Regions from separate parts of the Rhizobium sp. BR 362 genome, predicted to be linked through region 2. Evidence: predicted binding sites of a transcription regulator. Region 2 holds the regulator's gene; the other holds the start of a gene.
The links. Region 2 encodes LexA, which represses DNA repair genes until DNA is damaged. Its sites were predicted from a motif close to TGTTCNNNNTGTGTTCNG; they were not measured.
Positions count from the first base shown of each region.

Region 1: QDY28_RS01405 (ribonuclease T2 family protein) is a predicted target of LexA. The motif match lies at 2,198-2,215, and genes of this name have one in related genera.

Region 1 is NZ_JARWGH010000001.1:280,906-284,292, reverse strand. Features, by position in the region: gene ettA (energy-dependent translational throttle protein EttA) at 1-1,301, opposite strand, end outside; gene QDY28_RS01405 (ribonuclease T2 family protein) at 1,428-2,177, opposite strand; gene QDY28_RS01400 (alpha/beta hydrolase) at 2,351-3,283, shown strand; partial or broken gene QDY28_RS01395 (DMT family transporter) at 3,303-3,387, shown strand, end outside.
Region 2 is NZ_JARWGH010000016.1:98,493-101,879, forward strand. Features, by position in the region: gene QDY28_RS19610 (mechanosensitive ion channel family protein) at 1-469, shown strand, start outside; gene QDY28_RS19615 (DUF2721 domain-containing protein) at 575-1,066, shown strand; gene lexA (transcriptional repressor LexA) at 1,457-2,179, shown strand; gene QDY28_RS19625 (ComEC/Rec2 family competence protein) at 2,160-3,387, opposite strand, start outside.

The DNA of each region.
Region 1 (3,387 bases), on a different contig from region 2:
TGCTGCTGGTCGCCGCCCTTGAAGTTGAAGGCGCCGCAATAGGCGCGCGAGTTCATGTCGAACTTGCCGAGCTTGATGATTTCGGCGCCGCCGGAGATTTCCTCCCATACGGTCTTATTGCCGTCAAGCGCGTCGCGACTCTGGTCGACATAGCTGAGATGCACCGTGTCGCCGATGCGGATCGAGCCGGAATCCGGCTTTTCCTGCCCGGTGATCATCTTGAACAGGGTCGTCTTGCCGGCGCCGTTCGGGCCAATGATGCCGACGATGCCGCCCGGCGGTAGCTTGATCGACAGATCGCTGACCAGCGTCCGGCCTTCGAAGCCCTTGGTGATGCCCTCCATCTCGATCACCACCTGGCCGAGACGCTCGCTGACCGGAATGATGATCTGCGCATCACCGGGACGCTGATTTTCGGCGGCATCGACTAGCTGTTCGTAAGCGTTGATACGCGCCTTGGACTTGGCCTGACGGGCCTTGGGGCTGGATGCGATCCATTCCCGTTCGCGGCTGATTGCCTTCTGACGGCCAGCTTCTTCGCGGGCTTCCTGCAGCATGCGCTTGGCCTTGGCCTGCAGATAGGCGGAATAGTTGCCTTCATAGGGAATGCCACGGCCGCGGTCGAGTTCGAGAATCCAGCCGGTAACATTGTCGAGGAAATAGCGGTCGTGGGTGATCATCATCACGGCACCCGGATAGTCGCGCAGGTGCTTTTCCAGCCAGGCGATGGTCTCGGCGTCGAGATGGTTGGTCGGTTCGTCGAGCAGCAGCAGGTCCGGCTGCGAGAGAAGCAGGCGGCAAAGCGCGATACGGCGGCGCTCACCGCCGGAAAGGCTGGTGACTTCGGCATCGCGCGGCGGGCAGCACAATGCTTCCATCGCCATCTCGACCTGGCTTTCCAGATCCCAAAGATTCTGGCTGTCGATGATGTCCTGGAGCTTGGCGCCCTCTTCCGCAGTCTCGTCGGAATAGTTCATCATCAATTCGTTGTAGCGATTGAGGATTTCGGTTTTCTTGGCAACGCCTTCCATGACGTTTTCGAAGACCGTCTTATTGGGATCGAGCTGAGGCTCCTGCGCCAGGTAACCGATGGTGGCGCCTTCGGCCAACCAGGCTTCGCCGGTATATTCCTTGTCGAGGCCGGCCATGATGCGCAGCACGGTCGACTTACCGGCACCGTTCGGGCCGAGAATACCGATCTTTGCGTCGGGGTAAAAAGAGAGATGAATATTTTCCAGAATCTTCTTGGCGCCATAGGCCTTATTCAGACCGGCCATATGATAGATGAACTGACGTGCCATAGCTTGGGTTACTCCACGGGCGGATAACATTGCGAATTGTGCCGCTATGTAGGCGAAACCCCGCCCTCGGGCAACGGCGAAACCTTGTCCGAGGGCATTTATCCGCGCCGAGCGCTTGCTCGGATGTCAGAAACCTGCCGCGTCCACCACGCCTTGATCGCAGCCGAACGAAGTTCTGCCGGCGCTCTGGATCAGTTGCTCGAGCCGCGGCTCGCCGTCTGGCGATGGCTGGATGGCGTCTTCCGACAGGCCGATCGTCAGTTCCGAGATCACGCGAACCTTGCCGACCTGGCGGCAGCTCATCTTCACGCGGTCGCTGGCACCCTCGCCAAAACTTTTGTCGAAAGCCGCCTTGATGGCTGCAGCATCGAGCGTCTTGCCGATATTCTGCGCGAAAAGATCGCGCACGGCGGAAGCGTTGAGTTCATCGATCAACCCCACCGCAGTCCCGAAATAATCATCGGCGCTGAGCTTGGTGCAACTGCCGTGTTTGATCCACTCATGCCGCTCCAGACCGGATTGCGTGCCGGGCATGACTTTATCCAGCGATGCCTTCGTTTCTGCCGACAGTTGAACAGCCGGTAGGTCCTTCCAATCGCGGCTGCGATCGGACTGCTTCAGATCGTCGGCAACATCGCAATATTCCTGCCGCATTGGCCAGAGACCATGCAGCGAAAAATTCTTGGCGTCGAAATTACCGGGTGATTGATTTTGGCATTCCGCCTTCTTCTGGTTCGTCGCGCAGAACGCGGGTTCCCAACTGGCCGCCAGAATAAATCGCGTGCGGCCGCGATTACTCTCCTGCGCCACCGCGCTCGTCGCCATCACCACCGCAGTCAGAACCGCAACTGCAAACCCTTGAAGCCAAGGCCTCATTCGATACCTCCAAAAAAAAGCAGAACAATATGAGAACAAATAAGCAGTTTGATCGGCGGCACGCAACCCTCAATCGCAAAGCCAAAAAGATTTATTTCTGTGAGCATCACGCGCGGCGCATTGCAATCGCGGCAGCGATGACCTTTCGTCCGGTTGGGGAGGAAACGTGCATCATGTTTGCCGAAACAAGGCATCTGGACAGTCCGACGGGTGCGACACTCGCCTATCATCATGCGCCGGCCGCGGGCGGTGCGCGCGGCGTGCTTCTCATCAGTCACGGCCTTGCCGAACATTCCCGTCGCTACGAACGCTTCGCCGAGGCGATGGCGGCGCATGGCTTTCACGTCTACGCTCACGATCATCGCGGCCACGGCGAAACGACGGCTGCAGATGCGCCACTCGGCCGCTTCGCAAGGCGCAACGGCGTCGAGACGGTCATTGCCGATGTGCTGGCGATCCGCGAGCTTGCTGCCGCCGCCCACCCCGGCCTGCCGGTCATTCTCTTCGGCCACTCCATGGGCGGGCTGATCAGCCTCAATGTGGCGGTGACGCATCCCGACAAGTTCGACGCCGTCACGGTTTGGAATTCGAATTTCAATGCCGGCCTCGCCGGGCGCGCGGCACAGGTCATCCTGAAAGCGGAACGCATTCTGAAGGGTTCGGATGTCCCCAGCGGACTGCTACCGAAGCTGACCTTCGGCGCCTGGGGCCAATCGATTGCGAACCGCCGCACCGAGTTCGATTGGCTGTCGCGTATTCCGGACCAGGTGGATAAGTACATCGCCGACCCGCTCTGCGGCTTCGATGCCTCGGTCTCGCTGTGGCTGGATATTTTCGAACTGACCTTCCGCGCGCCACAAAGGACCCATCTCGATCGGCTCCGACGCGACATGCCGATCCATCTCACCGGCGGCGGGCATGACCCGGCGACGAACAATGGAAAAGCGATTTCCTGGCTGTCAAACCATTTGAACAAGGCAGGATTCTCGCATATCAACATGACCATTCACCCGGACATGCGGCATGAGACTCTGAACGAGATCGGCGCGGCCGCAGCCATTTCGGATTTTGCCGACTGGTGTCAGCAAGTCACCGCAAAGCTCTGATTCCCAAAGGAATGTTCGAATGAATGCCATCGGCAGTTCCCGGCCCCGTTTGCATCAATCGGAGCTGACATTCGGCCTGTTGATGATGTTCCTGTCAGTCGTCC
Region 2 (3,387 bases):
TCGCCATCATCATGGTCCCGTGTTCACCGTTCCTTTCGGCGAACTCGGCGCCGTTCAGAACATGAGCCGCGACTGGGCGATCGATAAATTCTTGCTGCGGGTTCCGTTCAACACCGACGTCGCCAAGGCGAAAAAGATCGTCAAGCAAATCGGAGAACGGTTGAAGGAAGATCCGGAAATCGGACCGCAGATTCTCGAGACCCTGAAAATGAAAGGTGTGGAGCAGATTGGCGACTTCGGTATCGAACTGAGCTTTGCGTTTACCGCCCTTCCCGGCCGGCAAACCTACATACGGCGCCAAGCCTATACCATGATCCGCGACGCCTTCATGGAAAACGGCATCGAATTCGCCCAGCCGACGGTGCAGGTGGGCGGAGAGGAAAAACAGGACGCCGCAGTCGCCGCCATGACACTGCAGAGAAAGAAGATAGCTGAGCAAATGACGCAATCGGCGGCGCCACCAACATAAAACGTTCGCATGAGATCAGCAACGAGCCTCATCTCCGCGCGCTTCTTTTGCAAGGCGACACCCAGGGGCGATACTGGATGACGTTGGACAGGAAGGAGATCCAATGTGCTGAACGACCATCTGACGTCTATTGCCGCGCATGTTATCCAAATAGCACTGACTCCGGTCTTTCTGCTGGCAGGCACCGCCGGATGCCTCAATGTCTTTTCGGCGAGGCTCGCTCGCGTCTCCGACCGGGTCAACAGCCTTTTCGAACGGGTGACCTCGGACGATCCGGATGAAACGCGGTTGCTGCAGCTCTACTATCTGCGGCGGCGAACATTGGCGCTAGAGATTGCAGTCCTGCTCGGCACGGCATCGGGCGTGTTCACATGCCTCGCGACGCTGGGTCTCATGGGCGGTGCGATTCGCCAGCAGTTTCGCGAGCAATTATTGCTCTGGCTCTTCGGCCTTGCCGTCTTCGCGCTCATGGGCGCTTTTATCGCCTTTCTCTTCGAAATGATTCTGGCCGGGCGCAGCATGCTGCGGCAGATAGCCAACGACCGCACCTTGCTCGAGCATCGGCACGGGAGTTCCAGAAAAAACCCAAGCTATTGAATTCCCGTCCAATATCGCTACGGACGGAACCGATCAAAGCCGCTCCGAATCCAATCTTCCCAGTCTGATCTACAGATTGCCCTCCTTCGTTCAGCAACCATCCTCCCCAAAGAGCTTAGTTAGCAAACAGATGGGCTCACATCGCTTTTTTGGATGAGCTGTCCTGACGGGCACAAAAAGGCTTTCCGCAGAATTCCTGATATATTTCCGGTCTTTAACTCGGATGTATCGAAAAAAATCTGTCCGACCGGGACCTGTTATGTTCCCATTTATTTGTTGCGCTTACAAAATCTTCACCAAAATTTAAGGGCTTGCGGAACACATATGGAACATATAGTGTCCGTTCTGGATTTGTTTCACGACACCTTCTCACTCCTGAGGTTCAAAACGATGTTGACGCGCAAGCAGCAGGAACTGCTTCTCTTCATTCACGAACGAATGAAGGAGTCCGGTGTTCCGCCATCTTTCGATGAGATGAAAGATGCGCTGGACCTTGCGTCCAAGTCCGGGATTCATCGTCTCATCACTGCCTTGGAAGAACGCGGCTTCATACGCCGGCTGCCGAACCGGGCCCGGGCACTGGAGGTCATCAAGCTGCCCGAGGCCTATAGCCCGAGCTTGCAGCCGCGTCGCGGTTTTTCACCGAGCGTCATCGAGGGGAGCCTTGGCAAGCCGCAACTTGTGCCGCCGCCTGCTCCCGCCAAGCCGGTGATTGAGGAAAACAACAGTTCAGTCTCAGTTCCCGTCATGGGCCGCATTGCCGCCGGCGTTCCGATCTCGGCCATTCAGAACAATACCCACGACATCACGGTTCCCGCCGACATGCTCGGCTCCGGCGAACATTATGCGCTGGAGGTCAAGGGCGACTCGATGATCGACGCCGGCATCTTTGACGGCGATACGGTCATTATCCGCAACGCCACCACCGCCAATCCGGGCGACATCGTCGTTGCTCTCGTCGATGACGAGGAGGCGACGCTGAAGCGCTTCCGTCGCAAGGGAGCTTCGATCGCGCTGGAGGCGGCGAACCCGGCTTACGAGACCCGTATTTTCGGGCCGGATCGCGTGAAAGTACAAGGCAAGCTTGTCGGCCTCATTCGCCGCTATCACTGACGGGTGACACCGGTGCGATCGGCGCTCCGAAAGTGCCCGTTCGCCAGTCGTAAGCGCGATGAAGGCTCCATGGCCGCGTCAGATTTTCAAACGCCGCCGTTATCATCGGCTTGTCGGCGCGGAGATTGATTTCGATGGATCCGGTGCGGCGTAGCGTTGCACCTGTAAAAAGCATGGCGCCAGAGCGGCAGTGGTCCAGACGCAGACGCACGGGGGTGACGACGATGTTAGCGGTGTCGCAGGCTGGGGCGAGATAGGCAGCATCCTCAATGGTGACGAGCATTTCGCCATTGTCCAGCATTGCCACGCACCATGCCCCTTTTTGGCAGGCGAAGCCACCCTGCCCGGCATTGTCCAGTGCCGCATCCATCGCCTTTCGAACGGCGACTTGCTCGTCGGAAGTCAGCCGGCGATGCTTGTCCGATTTGCTGATCTTGGGGAGCTGACTGCCGGGCGGAAGCATCGTTGGCGGTTGCTGCTCGGTGATCGCCAGGGCTCTTTGCCATTGCTCGAAGATGAAGTCGGGCGGCTTTTCCCGGTTGGTCGTCAACGCGCCGTTGCGCAGCAATGCGACGAGCGTGCCGTCCTCGGAGATCATCAGATCGGGTTTCGGAACACCGGGGCTGAGTGCCACGACCGCGACCGAACCGATGATCAAAAATGCACCTGCATGCCGCAGCCATGTTTTCAGCAAGGTCATCAGCAAGAAGCCGGCTATGACCGTCGGGAACAGCCAGACCGGCAACCGGCCAAAGGGAATGTTGCCGCCCCAGGCGGCGACCGTTTTGGCAATGACGATGACAGCATCAAGGCCCGCGCCGGTGATCTGCCAGAAGGGAGCATCGACGCCGAATGGCATCAGCAGCGTCGCCGCCATGCCAAACGGCATGACCACAAATGAGACGACGGGCATAGCCGCCAGATTGGCGATAAGCCCATATGTCGCCAACCGGTGAAAATGCTCGATCGAGAAAATCGCAGTCGATGCGCCGCCGATAAAGGAGGTCGACAATATGCCTCCGAAGAAGCGCGAGACGAAGAGCAGCGGACGCATGAGCCGGAAGCGGGAGAGAACGCTCTCCCGATGCGGTCTTTTCGTCCAAAGCGAATAACCCGACACCAAAGCCAATGTGGCGGCATAAGACATCTGGAAACTTGGTCCGAGCGCCTGCGACGGCGACAGAATAAGGATGACGATCGCGGACAGC